Regions from separate parts of the Arthrobacter sp. B2I5 genome, predicted to be linked through region 2. Evidence: riboswitches for the same ligand, from Rfam matches in the RefSeq annotation. Region 2 holds a riboswitch; the other holds the start of a gene.
The links. A riboswitch is a leader RNA that binds a small molecule or an ion and turns the genes downstream of it on or off. The one in region 2 is predicted to bind glycine.

Region 1: linked by a shared signal. The riboswitch ahead of gcvP (aminomethyl-transferring glycine dehydrogenase) and the one ahead of cycA (D-serine/D-alanine/glycine transporter) in region 2 are both predicted to bind glycine.

The regions. Positions count from the first base shown of each region.
Region 1 is NZ_JAUSYF010000001.1:3,569,833-3,577,122, forward strand. Features, by position in the region: gene gcvP (aminomethyl-transferring glycine dehydrogenase) at 1-1,991, opposite strand, end outside; glycine riboswitch at 2,179-2,276, opposite strand; gene QFZ60_RS16580 (TetR/AcrR family transcriptional regulator) at 2,371-2,907, opposite strand; gene QFZ60_RS16585 (MFS transporter) at 2,994-4,550, shown strand; gene QFZ60_RS16590 (Dps family protein) at 4,649-5,128, opposite strand; gene QFZ60_RS16595 (APC family permease) at 5,350-6,906, shown strand; gene QFZ60_RS16600 (hypothetical protein) at 6,989-7,290, opposite strand, start outside.
Region 2 is NZ_JAUSYF010000001.1:3,950,357-3,957,646, forward strand. Features, by position in the region: gene QFZ60_RS18335 (LamB/YcsF family protein) at 1-224, opposite strand, end outside; gene QFZ60_RS18340 (hypothetical protein) at 208-1,008, opposite strand; gene cycA (D-serine/D-alanine/glycine transporter) at 1,184-2,725, opposite strand; glycine riboswitch at 2,871-2,968, opposite strand; glycine riboswitch at 3,258-3,358, shown strand; gene gcvP (aminomethyl-transferring glycine dehydrogenase) at 3,520-6,372, shown strand; gene gcvT (glycine cleavage system aminomethyltransferase GcvT) at 6,383-7,290, shown strand, end outside.

The DNA of each region.
Region 1 (7,290 bases), 380 kb from region 2:
CCTGCAGCATGAACGGCATCGCAGACTTCACGGACGTCCCCGTCATACACCCCATGCGTGGACGGGTAGGTGATCATGATGCAGGACAGGACATCCTTGTGGGCCTCGATCTTGGCCGTGAGGTCATCGTGGTCGATCGTCCCGTCAGAAGCGGTGGCGACAACGACGACCTTCATACCCGCGAGCACTGCGGAGGCAGCGTTCGTGCCGTGCGCCGAGGCGGGAATCAGGCAGACGTTGCGCTGCTGGTCGCCGCGGGAGTGGTGGTAGCCGCGGATCGCCAACAGGCCCGCGAGCTCGCCCTGGGAGCCGGCGTTGGGCTGGATGGACACCTGGTCGTAGCCGGTGATCGTGGTCAGGTCTGCCTCGAGATCGGCGATGAGTTCGCGCCAGCCTTCGGTCTGGGAGTCTGGGGCGAACGGGTGGATGGAGGCGAACTCCGGCCAGGAAATGGCCTCCATCTCCGCGGTGGCGTTCAGCTTCATGGTGCAGGAGCCCAGCGGGATCATGGTGCGGTCCAGCGCAAGGTCGCGGTCAGAGAGCTTGCGGATGTAGCGCAGGAGTTGGGTTTCCGAGCGGTGGGTGTTGAACACCGGGTGTTGCAGGTAGTCGGAGGAACGCTCGACGGCGGTCTCCAGCGCAAAACCTTCACCCTGAGCAACGGAAGCGCCAAAGACGTCGGCCACCTGGGCGACGATGGCCGGCGTCGTGGTTTCATCCAGGGCGATGCCCACAGTATCGGCGTCGATGCTGCGCAGGTTGATGCCGCGCGCCTCGGCGTCGGCGATGATGCCGGCAGCCCGTCCGGGCACCCGGACGGTCAGGGTGTCGAAGAAGCTCCGGTGCAGGACGTCGACGCCGGCGGCGGCAAGGGAGGCAGCCAGGGTACGGGCGTGGCCGTGTGCCGTTTCGGCGATCGCCTTCAGCCCGTCCGGCCCGTGGTACACGGCGTACATCGAGGCGACAATGGCCAGTAGCGCCTGGGCGGTGCAGATGTTGGACGTGGCCTTCTCGCGGCGGATGTGCTGCTCGCGGGTCTGCAGGGCCAGACGGTAGGCGGGAACGCCGGCGTCGTCCTTGGACACGCCCACCAGGCGGCCGGGAAGCGAGCGCTCCAGGCCCTTGCGGACAGCCATGTAGGCGGCGTGCGGGCCGCCGAAGAACAGCGGAACACCGAAACGCTGGGCTGAGCCGACGGCGATGTCGGCGCCCTGCTCGCCCGGCGGGGTGATCAGGGTAAGGGCCAGCAGGTCCGCGGCCACAGTCACCAGCGCGCCGCGCTCCTTTGCAGCGGCGATCACACCGGACTGGTCCCAGACCCGGCCCGAAGCGCCGGGCTGCTGCAGCACCACACCGTTGATGCCGCCGTCGGGCAGGCCCTTGGAGAGATCGGCCACCTCCACCTCGAAGCCCAGCGCCTCCGCACGGCCCTTGACAATGGCGATGGTCTGCGGGAGCACGTCGATGTCCAGGACGGTCTTGCCGTCGGCGGCGGGCTTGGCCTTGTTGGCGCGGCGCATCAGCAGCACGGCCTCAACCACGGCGGTTGCTTCATCGAGCAGCGATGCGTTGGCAATGGGCAGCCCCACGAGGTCCTGCACCATGGTCTGGAAGTTCAGCAGCGCCTCCAGCCGGCCCTGGGAAATCTCGGGCTGGTAAGGGGTGTAGGCGGTGTACCAGGCCGGGGACTCGAGGATGTTGCGGCGGATCACCGGCGGGGTCACGGTATCGGAGTAGCCCTGGCCGATCAGCTGCACGGCCGTCTTGTTCTTCGCGGCAAGCTTCCGCAGCTCGGTGAGGACTTCGACCTCGCTGAGGGCGTCCTGCAGGCGAAGCGCGGTGTCCTGGCGGATGACCTTGGGAACGGCGGTATCAACAAGGGAGTCGACCGAGTCGTAGCCTACGGCTTTGAGCATGGTGTCGACGTCGGCCTGGCGGCGCGCGCCGATATGGCGGTCTACGAAGGTGGTGGAGGCTGGGGTAACCGACACGAAGGAACTCCATTTACTCAGGCGGCGAAGGGTACGCCACAGCTATTCGGGTCCCTCCCCGCTCTGTATTGGACCTGAGAGTTTCCGCGTAGCCTGCCTGGGCAGGACCCGCTTGCACCGTCGGTGAGCACAACAGTCCTTGCATTCCCAAAGGGGTGGTGGACTGCCTGCTGCTTTCCAGAGGTGCCTCGCCGCGGCGGTACGGGGGCCTGCGAGATTCCTGGGGAGGATTTGCTCCAACGGCGCCTGCCTGTACTTCCGGCAGAACTCTCCCGCCGCAGATCAAAGGCTATTCAATTGTCGAACCATGAAGGCCGGTGACAGCCCTCACAACTCTCTATTGTCCTACGCGGCAACCCCTCCCGGCAAATGACCGGAACTACCTCCGGAGCCGCTCCAAAGCGGCCAGGAGTTCCTCCACGTCGGCGGCCGCTCCCCCTGCCGGGGCGGGGGCAACGGACAGCATGGCGTTGAAGTAGAGGCCGTCCCCCATGTAGAGGACTGCCTTGGCCAGGCCCGGTCCAACATCGGCAGCGATCTCGTCCAGCCAGCGCTGCTGGATGGCCGCGAACCGGCGCCGCGTCTCTTCGTGGGCCACCTCGGCAAGCCGGGTGGCGGCCACGATGGCACGGTCCAGTGGAGTATCCGCCCAGACGGAGGAACGGATGAAGTATGCGGCGGCGCCTTCAGTGGCAGCGGCCATCGCGTCGGCATCCTCCCGGGCCAGGCCCTCCAGCCGGTCAAGCAGCACGGCGATGAGCGCTTCCTTGTTGGGAAAGTGGTAGAGGAGGCCGCCTTTGGACACCCCCGCCTTGCGGGCCACGGCATCAAGGGTGGCCGCGCGCTCCCCCACCTCGATCAGCAGGGACTCGAAGGCGTCAAGGACCGCGTCACGGGCAACAGGCTTTCGGGGCATGCCTTCCATCATGCCTTCCACCAGGCCGGAAAGAAGGAAAACCACGCACTTTGAAACTGTACCGTCCGGACGGTATAGTTACTTCCATGACCACTTCCATCAAGAGTTCCGCGTCCGTGCAGGCGGCAACGGCCCGGCGTCCTCCGTGGCGTGACTGGCTGGCGCTGGGGCTGCTGATGTTCCCGGTTCTGCTGGTGGCGGTGGACAACACCGCCCTGACGTTCGCGCTGCCCGCCATCGCAGGGGCCCTGGAACCCACCGGCGTGCAGCTGCTGTGGATCGTTGACGCGTATCCGCTGGTACTCGCCGGACTGCTGGTATCGATGGGTAGCCTGGGCGATCGGATCGGGCGGCGGAGGCTGCTGATCCTTGGCAGCATCGGCTTCGCCGGACTGTCCGTTGCCACCGCTTTTGCGCCGGCGCCGGAGTGGCTTATCGCCGGCCGCGCCGCCCTGGGGTTCTTCGGGGCCATGCTGATGCCTTCCACGCTGTCGCTGATCCGCAACATCTTCCCGGAGCCCAACCGCCGGAGGCTGGCCGTGGCCATCTGGGCTGCCGGCTTCTCCGGCGGCGCGGCCCTGGGTCCGATCGTCGGCGGATGGCTGGTGGAGCACTTCTGGTGGGGCGCCGTCTTCCTGGTGGCGGTCCCGCTCATGCTCCCCCTGCTGGCCTTTGGCCCGGCCGTCATCCCCGAATCGAAGGATCCGGCGCCCGGCAAAGTGGACACCCCCAGCATCGTGCTCTCCATGCTGGTCATGGTGCCCGTCGTCTACGGAATCAAGGCAGTTGCCACCGAAGGCCCGGGGACTGCAGGGCTGGGCGCAATCGCCTTCGGCCTGCTGATGGGAGCCGTGTTCGTGCGGCGGCAGCACCGGCTAAAGCACCCGCTGCTGGACATGTCCCTGTTCCGGAACAGGGTGTTCAGCATGGCCATCAGCGCCAACATCCTTGCCCTGTTCTCCTTCAACGGATTCATCCTGTTCCTTGCCCAGCACCTCCAGCTCCTCGAGGGCATGACCCCCTCCGCGGCGGGCGTTGCCATGATCCCGGCACTGGCCGCCACGGTGGTGGCCGGGCTGGTGGTGGTGCCGCTGGTCCGCAAGGTACGCCCCGGCTTCGTGGTGGCGGCTGGACTCGCCTTCAGCGCTGCGGGCTACACCATGGTGGCTTTCGGCAACCACGACGGCGGGCCCTCGCTGCTGCTGGCGGCGCTCCTGGTCCTGGCACTGGGCGTGGGCACAGCCGAAACCATCTCCAACGACCTCATCCTCGGGTCCGCCCCGCCGGAGAAGTCAGGCGCTGCCGCGGCGATCTCGGAGACAGGCTACGAGGTGGGCTCGCTGCTGGGGACCGCGGTGCTGGGCTCCATCCTGACCGCGTCCTACCAGCAGAACCTGCGCCTGCCCGCGGGACTGGACGGCATGCTGCCCGGATCCACCCTGCACAATGCCCGTGAAACCCTCGCCGGCGCAATTGAAGCGGCAAACCTGGTGCCCGAATCACTGTCGGAAGCCGTCCGCCAAGCTGCGGCAGCAGCCTTTGATTCCGGCGTCCACATCACCGCGGCGATTGGGCTGGTACTGATGGCGACGGCGGCAGTCCTCGCCGCCGTCGTGCTGCGGAAAGTGCCAAAAGCGGGCTAGCAGGCGAGGGTGCCGTGTTGGCTGCACAAAGAGGCGCCCGGCGCCGAGGGAATACCCCGGCGCCGGGCGCCCTTTGAGATGGGAGGCGGCCTGAGCCGCTACTTGGAGTCGGCGGCGGTTACCTTGGCGGTGGGCTTCATGTTCTCGGCCTGCACCATCCAGGCAAACTGCTCCAGCCGGGCAATGAACTCATGGAGGAGGTCCGCGGAGGTGGGATCCTCCTCATCCACCTCGTCATGGACTTTGCGCATGGTGCCCACGGCGGCCTCCATGGCGGCAACGATCCGCTCGATGGCATCCGTGGTGCTGATCAGCCCGTCGGGGAACTGGGCCAGGCTGGTGGTTTCGGCAACCGTGGAGCTGCGGCCATCCGGGACCGCGTGCAGGGCACGCATGCGCTCGGCAGTGTCGTCGGCGAACTGGCGGGCAGCGTCGACGATTTCATCAAGCTGCAGGTGAAGGTCGCGGAAGTTGGGGCCCACGATGTTCCAGTGCGCCTGCTTGCCCTGAACGTGGAGTTCGATCAGGTCGGCCAGGACAGCCTGCAGGTTGTTGGTCAGTGTCGGTGAAGCTTTCATGCATCCTCCTCAAGTAGTCCAATACGGCCGACGCTACCAGCCACACAGCGCGCGGCGGCAGGGCTTGCGGCAATTTCTCAGTGAGCTTACTAATTTCGGCGGAGAGTAATAAACGAATGTGATTCATATTGCGTCTTGCGTCACAGGCCACGTGCCCCCATACTAAATGAACGCCATTCATATAGTGACCTCCGTCTCACAGCCTTCCAGAAAGTGGTGCCATGACAGAGATAATCCGCACCAGTACCGCCAAACCCGGCCCGCACGCCCACGCACCCTCCGCGGACGGCGTCAGCGCCAAGGGACTCAAGGGCGGGCAGCTCGGCCTCCTTGCCGTCGTCGTCCTCGGCATTTCAACCATCGCCCCCGCCTATACCCTCACCAGCGCACTCGGACCCACCGTCAACGAAGCCGGGCTCCAGCTGCCAGTCATCTTCCTGATCGGGTTCATCCCCATGATCCTGGTCTCGCTCGCCTACCGGGAGCTCAACGCCGACTCCCCGGACAGCGGCACAACGTTCACCTGGGTGACCAAAGCCTTCGGCCCCTGGATCGGCTGGATGGGCGGGTGGGGCCTGCTGGCCGCAAACATCATCGTGCTGTCCAACCTGGCCGGCGTCGCCGTCGACTTCTTCTACCTTTTCCTGTCCCAGCTCACAGGCTCCCCGGAACTGGCGGACCTGGCCGACAACAAAGCGTTGAACGTCCTCACCTGCTTCGTGTTCGTGGCCCTGGCCGTTTGGGTCAGCTACCGCGGCCTGCACACCACCAAGATGGTGCAGTACAGCCTGGTGGGCTTCCAGCTGCTGGTACTGGGCCTGTTCGTGGCCATGGCCTTCGCCAACTGGTCCACCTCCGAAACGGCAATCCCGTTCAGCTGGGACTGGTTCGATGTGACCAAGATTGAGACCTTCGGCCAGATTGCGGCCGGCATCTCCCTGTCGATCTTCGTGTACTGGGGCTGGGACGTCTGCCTCACCGTCAACGAGGAAACGGCCAATGGCAAGAAGACCGCCGGTGTGGCCGGCACCCTGACCGCCGTGATCGTCCTGGCCATCTACCTGCTGGTCAGCATCGCCACCATGATGTTCGCCGGCGTTGGGGATACCGGCAACGGCCTGAACAACGCCGAAAACCACGAAAACATCTTCACGGCCCTGGCCTCCCCCATCATGGGTCCCTTCGCCATCCTGATGTCCCTCGCCGTGCTCTCCAGCTCAGCGGCTTCCCTCCAGTCCACGTTCATGTCGCCGTCCCGGAGCCTGCTGGCCATGGCGCACTACGGCGCCCTGCCGGAACCGTTCAGCCGCATCAGCAGGAAATTCGCCACGCCGGGCTTCGCCACCATCGCAGCCGGCGTGATGTCCGCAGGTTTCTATGCAGTGATGCACGTGGTCAGCGAAAACGTCCTGAATGACACCATCCTGGCCCTGGGCCTGATGATCTGCTTCTACTACGGCCTCACCGCGCTGGCCTGCACCTGGTACTTCCGCCACAGCCTGTTCAACAGCATGCGCCACTTCATCCTGCGGCTGGTATGCCCGGTGGTGGGCGGCGTGGGACTGTTCGTGGTGTTCGGCCAGACCGCCGTTGACAGCCTGGCACCGGAGTTCGGCAGCGGTTCCGAGGTCTTCGGCGTGGGCCTGGTGTTCATCCTGGGCGTCGGCATCCTGGCCCTGGGCGCCGTGGTCATGCTGGTCATGTCCCGCACGCATCCGGGCTTCTTCCGCGGCGAAACCCTGAAGCAGGACACCCCCGCACTGGTGGTCCCGGAGTAGCACGCCAACGCTGAGTCGCCGACACAAAAGGTGCTGTGCCCCCATCAGGGGCACGGCACCTTTTGCATTACGACGGGGTCTGTCACCAATAGTGCGCCACGTCGATCACCAGTCGGTGACCGGAATCCGGCCCGTCCAAGGTGAACACCCGGAACGGCAGTCGGGCACGGACGCCCAGGCCCATGGTGGTCTGGCCTTCGAAGCTTCCGGCCCAGACCACCTGGCGGAAGGTCTGGTAACCGGACACGTTGGAGAGCTCATTCTGGTCCGTGGGGGTATAGGTGGGCTGCCCGTTATTGTCATAGGCCGGGGCCTTGACAACGATCTGCAGGCGGGCTCCGCCCCGTGTGGGCACGACTTTCCCCGAGCCGTCCTGGATAACCT
Region 2 (7,290 bases):
CCCAGCGAGCGCTGCCCATAGCCGGCCAGGTCCCGGTAGCCCAGGTGCGCACCGACGGTGACATCGAGTTCGTATGCCGCCCTGCAGCTGTCGAGCATGGTGACGGGGTCGCCCGCGTGGAGGCCACAGGCTACGTTGACGCTGGTGGCCAGCTGGAACATCGCCGGATCACCGCCGGTGGTCCAGGAGCCGAATGATTGGCCTACGTCAGCGTTGAGATCCAAATGTGTTGCCTTCCAGCGTCAGGTTGTCCGGCCCGGCGGCGGCAGTCAGCTCCCCGGGAATGGTGTCCGGCATTGGCCCGAACGCCTCCCGGGCGTTCCTGGCCACCGCACGGCCCATCACGAGGTTACCGGCTCCACCCACCACGGCACCTATTCCGAACGGGAGGGCCCTGCCGAACAGCGCAGTTCCCTGGCGCTTAAGCAGGTTTTTGAGGAAGGCATGCTGGATCCGCTTCCGGACGCTGCCGAACCCGGGCACCACCATGGACTTCGAGAGTGCATTGCCCCACGTGTTGTTGGGGCCGCCGGATGCCTGGCCGCTGAGCGTGCCCAGCAGGGCGGTGCCCTCCTCGCCAAGCATGATGGCCATGACCATGGTGCCGGCCTTCTCCGGATTGGTGAGGCGAATGCCGTGGAGTTCAGCCAACGAGGTGGCATAGAGGGCTGTTGCTTCCAGGAAACCAACGGTGGCGGCGGCGGAAAGTCCCAGCGACGCCACGGTTCCAACCCCGGGGACGACGGCGGTGGCCCCCACCAGGGCACCCCCGCCGGCGACTGCACGCAGGTAGTCGCGCTCGGCGATGTCCGCCAGCTGCGCAGCGGTGGCGCGGGGATGTTTCTTCTGGAGCCGGCGGATGTAGCCGACCACCAGGGGCCGTTGGATCTGTACTGCCTTCATGAGCATGTTGTGGACTCCGGGCTTTGGCTTGCCCTCGGAATCGAACATTGCGTTGTGGGCGGTTTCCTGTGCGATGCGTACTGCGGGGTTGCTGCGCCGGGCCATGGTCACCTTCATTCAAATCGACCTGCAGCGGGTAAGCTGCCGTGCTCATTCCATCCTATGTGGACAAACACTAAGCATGCTGAACTTTTCGGTCTGCAGCTCACGACTGGCGGCCTGCGGCGGCAGGACTCGGCAACTGAAGCCAAGCGCCTGCGCCGCAACCCGCCGTCGGCCGTTACTTCCTGGCCTCCTGGACATCATGCCCTGCCGCGCCGGAGTCCTGGCCTGCGGGGCGCCCGGCGGCAGCCTGGTCGGCCCGAAGTTCAGCCTGGAAGACCTCGAAGCGGGCCAGGTGGGCGGGACGGCGCCGCAGGATGGCCCACGCCACGCCAAGGACGACGAACCAGATGGGGGTTACCAGCAGTGCAACGAGGGTGTCGGGCTGGGTGGTCAGGGCCCACAGGACGAAGGCGAAGAACGCGTAAACCACCCACACGGCCGGGATGCCACCGGGCATCTTGAACTTTGACGCCTCATGCAGGTGCGGCCGGCGGCGCCGGAAGGAGATGTAGCTGGCCAGGATGATCGACCAGACGAAGACGAAGCAGACGGCGGACACGGTGGTCACCATTTCGAAGGCCTTGCCAACGTCCTGGCCGGCATACATGAGTACGACGCCGGACAACAGCAGGACGCAGGACAGGAACAGCGCGTTGCTGGGCACCTTCCTCGTGGACAGGCGGCCGAACATGCCGGGGGCGTCACCTTCCTGGGCCAGGCCGAAGACCATGCGGGAGGTGGAGTAGATTCCGGAGTTCGCGGAGGACATGGCCGAGGTGAGGACCACCAGGTTGACCACTGTGGCCGCGGCGCCGAGGCCGGCCAGGGAGAACATGCCGATGAAGGGGCTGTGGCCCGCGGCGAACTGGGTCCACGGGGTGACCGCCATCAGGATGACCAGCGCGCCGACGTAGAACAGCAGCACGCGGACAGGGATGGCGTTGATGGCCTTGGGCAGCGTGCGCTCTGGGTTCTTGGCCTCGGCGGCGGTGGTGCCCACCAGTTCGATGCCCACGAAGGCGAACACGGCGATCTGGAATCCGGCCACGAAGCCCATGAACTCGTTGGGGAAGAACCCGCCGTGGCTCCACAGGTTGGTGAAGCTTGCCGTGCCCGCGTCGCTCTGGAAGCGGGTGAAAATCATGAAGAGGCCCACGATGATGAGGGCAGCGATGGCGATGATTTTGATAAGGGCGAACCAGAACTCGGTCTCGCCGAAAGCCTTGACGGTGGCGAGGTTCAGCAGGAGCAGGATGCCCACCGTGGCCAGGCCCGGGATCCACAGCGGAAGCCCCGGCCAGAGTTCCTTGGAGTAGCCGGCGATGGCGATCACGTCCGCGATTCCGGTGATCACCCAGCAGAACCAGTAGGTCCAGCCGGTGAAGAAGCCTGCCCAGGGCCCCAGGAGATCAGCAGCGAAGTCACTGAAGGACTTGTAGCTCAGGTTGCTCAACAGCAGTTCGCCCATGGCCCGCATGACGAAGAAGAGCATGAAACCGATGATCATGTACACGAAGATCACGGATGGGCCGGCCGCGGAGATGGTCTTGCCGGAGCCCATGAAAAGGCCCGTGCCGATCGCTCCGCCAATGGCGATCAGCTGGATGTGGCGGTTGGTGAGCTGCCGTTCAAGGTGGGGTGGCTCGCTGCGGACGGCCGTGTTTGCGGCTTCGTTGCGCGCAGGTTCGCCGTTGGACGTGGGGGGATGAATCGCCATGAGGAACTCCATCGATAAAGCGGCACTTGGGTACCGCAAAAGATTTGGTTCCTCCCCGCTCTGTAGTGAACCTGAGAGTTTCCGCAGCCAAGCCGCTTGCACCGTCGGTGAGCCAGGAACTTGCCTGGCTGCTTTCCAGAGTTGCCTGTCCGCGGCGGTACGTGGGCCTGAGAGTTTCCTGGGGAGGATTTGCTCCTACGGCGCCTGCTGAATGTACCGGCAGGGCTCTCCCGCCGCAGGTCGAAGGCATGTTCAGTTGGTACCGCAGCCCTGGGGGCCGCGGCGGGTCATGCATTGGGACGGGCGCCGGCTGGTGGGCCGCTCCGGATATGTTGAGCCGGCCACCGGCGGCGCCAATCCCGGGGTTCAGTGTGGTGTCCGTCACGATCGAAAGTCAAACCTGCTCTGACACAAGCGCGACAGAAGGGGTCTCGCGGGCCGAATTCAGCCGCTGCGGCGGCCGCCCGATTTGCCACCGGCAGTTAATCCCGATACCTTGTGAGCCGAATCACCCATATTTGAATAAGCCTTTCGAGCTGTGACGGGAGAGTCCTCCCGGCCAAACACCGGGCAGGCGCCGTAGGAGCAAATCCTCCCCAGGAATCTCTCAGGCCCACGTACCGTCACGGCGAGGCGACTCTGGAAAGCAACCGGGCTTTTGCCTGGTTCACCGACGGTGCAAGCGGCCCCCTGCCAAGAGCAGGCAACGCGGAATCTCTCAGGTCCAATACAGAGCGGGGAGGAACCCATCCCACGCCGCGCCACCTTTTGGCCGGCCAGAACTGGAGTTCCTCATGACGATTCAATCGCATCCAACATCGTTTGTTGACCGCCATATCGGCGCGCGCCGCCAGGCCGACGTCGACACCATGCTCAAGGCCGTGGGCTACGACAGCGTGGATGGCCTCGTTGACGTGGCCGTCCCCGCGTCCATCCGTCAGGAAACTGCGCTCAGGCTGACCGACGCCCTCAGCGAGGTGGAGGTCCTGGCCGAGCTCCGCCGGATCGCCGGCAGGAACAAGACCGCGGTCCAGATGATCGGCCAGGGCTACTACGACACCGTCACTCCGCCGGTGATCCGCCGCAACATCCTGGAATCCCCGGCCTGGTACACCGCCTACACCCCGTACCAGCCGGAGATTTCCCAGGGCCGGCTCGAGGCCCTGCTGAACTTCCAGACCATGGTCCAGGACCTGACGGCCCTTCCCGTGGCCAACGCCTCCCTCCTCGACGAGGCCACGGCGGTGGCTGAGGCCGTGCTGCTGATGCGCCGCGCCAACAAGAACAAGGATGCCAAGGACGGAAAGACGGTGCTCGACGCCGACTGCCTCCCCCAAACAATCGCCATCGTGCTGGGCCGTGCGGAGGCGCTCGGCTTCGAGGTGGAGGTGGCCGACCTCTCCCAGGGCCTGCCCGACGGTGCCATCAACGGCGTCGTCCTGCAGCAGCCCGGCGTCTCCGGCCGGGTCTGGGACCAGTCCGCCGTCATCGCCGAGGCCAAGGACCGCGGTGCGCTGGTCACCGTGGCCGCGGACCTGCTGGCCCTCACCCTCATCACCCCGCCGGGCGAACAGGGAGCGGACGTCGCCGTCGGCTCCACCCAGCGCTTTGGCGTGCCGCTGTTCTTCGGCGGCCCGCACGCCGCCTACATGGCCGTACAAAAGGGCATGGAACGGACCCTGCCCGGCAGGATCGTGGGCGTGTCCAAGGACAACGCCGGGGCGCCCGCCTACCGCCTGGCCCTGCAGACCCGCGAGCAGCACATCCGCCGCGAGAAGGCCACCTCCAACATCTGCACCGCCCAGGCCCTGCTGGCCATCGTGTCCTCCTTCTACGCGGTCTACCACGGCCCGGACGGACTGAAGGCAATTGCCGAAACCGCCCATCACAAGGCCCGGGTCCTGGCCACCGCGCTGGCTTCCATGGGCCGCGAACTGGTCACCGACTCCTTCTTCGACACCCTCACAGTCCGCGTTCCCGGCAAGGCCGCCAAGGTGATCACCGCAGCGGAAGCCCGCGGGATCAACCTGCGCTTCATCGACGCGGACACCGTGGGCGTCTCCGTTGATGAGACGACGACGGCGGCAACACTGTCGGCCGTTGCCGTCGCCTTTGGCGCCGGTCCCGTGAGTGACGCCCAGGGGTTCGAGCTGCCGGAGTCAGTGCTGCGCACCTCCGACTACCTGCAGCACCCGGTGTTCAACACCCACCGGTCCGAAACCCAGCTCCTGCGCTACATCCGCCGCCTGTCCGATCGGGACCTGGCGCTGGACCGCACCATGATCCCGCTGGGCTCCTGCACCATGAAGCTGAACGCCACCGCAGAAATGGAGGCCATCTCCTGGCCCGAGTTCGCCTCCATCCACCCGTTCGCCCCGGACTCCCAGACCGAAGGCTGGCGTGAACTCATTGCCGACCTTGAGGCGGACCTGACCACGATCACCGGCTACGACCAGGTGTCCATCCAGCCCAACGCCGGCTCCCAGGGCGAGCTCGCGGGCCTGCTGGCGATCCGCGGCTACCACCACTCCCGCGGCGACCAGCAGCGCAACGTCTGCCTGATTCCCGCATCGGCGCACGGCACCAACGCCGCCTCCGCCGTGCTCGCCGGGATGAAGGTCGTCGTCGTCGCCACCGCCGCGGACGGGACAATCGACCACGATGACCTCACGGCCAAGATCGAGGCCCACAAGGACGTCCTGTCCTGCATCATGATCACCTACCCGTCCACCCATGGGGTGTACGACGCCAACGTCCGTGAGGTCTGCGACGCCGTTCACGCTGCCGGCGGCCAGGTATACGTTGACGGCGCCAACCTGAACGCCCTCGTGGGGCTTGCGCAGCCCGGCAAGTTCGGCGGCGACGTGTCCCACCTGAACCTGCACAAGACCTTCTGCATCCCGCACGGCGGCGGCGGCCCCGGCGTCGGCCCGGTTGCCGCCAAGGCCCACCTCGCGCCGTTCATGCCCGGCGATGCGAACAAGACTGCGCACGAGGACGGGCATGGGGTTGCCATTTCCGCGTCCCGGTTCGGCTCCGCAGGCGTGCTGCCCATTTCCTGGGCCTACGTGAAGCTGATGGGCGGCGAGGGCCTGACCGAGGCCACCAAGTCAGCGCTGCTGGCAGCGAACTACGTCGCCTCCCGCCTGAACGAGTTCTACCCCGTTCTGTACACGGGCGAAGGCGGCCTGGTGGCCCACGAATGCATCCTGGACCTGCGCGAGCTGACCGCCAAGACCGGTGTCACGGCGGAAGATGTTGCCAAGCGCCTCATCGACTTCGGCTTCCACGCCCCCACCCTTTCGTTCCCGGTGGCAGGCACCCTGATGGTAGAGCCCACCGAGTCCGAGGACCTCGCGGAGATCGACCGCTTCATTGAAGCCATGATCACCATCCGCAAGGAAATCGACCAGGTGGCCGCCGGCGACTTCCCCGTGGAGAAGTCCCCGCTGCGCAACGCACCCCACACGGCTGCCGCCGTCGTCGCCTCGGACTGGGACCGGACATACCCGCGCGAGCAGGCCGCCTTCCCCGTGAGCGCACTGCGGCAGGACAAGTACTTCCCGCCCGTGGGCAGGATCGACGGCGCAGCAGGGGACCGCAACCTGGTGTGCTCCTGCCCTCCGCTTTCCGAATTTGAGAACTAAGGATTTTCCAATGAATGAGAACTACACCGCGCTCTATGATCAGCACAAGAAAGCCGGGGCCTCCTTCACGGACTTCGGCGGCTGGCAGATGCCGCTCAAGTACGAGTCCGAGCTCGCCGAGCACCACGCCGTCCGCAACGCCGCCGGCCTGTTCGACCTCTCCCACATGGGCGAAGTCTGGGTCACGGGCCCGGACGCTGCAGCGTTCCTGGACTACGCCCTCGCGGGCAAACTGTCCGCGGTCGTCGTCGGAAAGGCGAAGTACTCGCTAATCTGCAACGAGGACGGCGGCATCATCGACGACCTCATCACCTACCGCCGCCCGTCCCCCGAAGAAGGCGTGGACAAGTACCTGGTGGTGCCCAACGCGGGCAACGCCGCGGTTGTAGCCAAGGAACTCCTGGAGCGCTCCGCCAACTTTGATGTCACGGTGACCGACGCCTCCGCTGAGACCTCGCTGATTGCCGTGCAGGGACCGAATTCCGAGGCAATCCTCCTGAAGCTGGTCCCGGCCGAACAGCACGCACTGGTCCGGGAGTTGAAGTATTACGCCGCCGTCGAGGTGGAAATAAACGGCCAGGACCTCCTCGTGGCCCGCACCGGCTACACCGGCGAGGACGGCTTCGAAATCTACGTTCCCAACGAGGATGCCGCCGGCCTGTGGGAAGCGCTGCTGGAAGCCGGCGCCGGCCACGGGCTCATCCCCGCCGGCCTCGCCGCCCGTGACTCCCTCCGCCTCGAAGCAGGCATGCCGCTCTACGGCAACGAACTCTCCCGCCACGTCAACGCCTACGCGGCCGGCCTTGGTCCCGTGGTGTCGCTGGCAAAGGAGAGCGACTTCGTGGGCAAGGAAGCACTGGCCGCCATCAAGGCCGCCGGAGTCGGTTCAACCATCGGGCAGAAGCTGGTGGGCCTCAA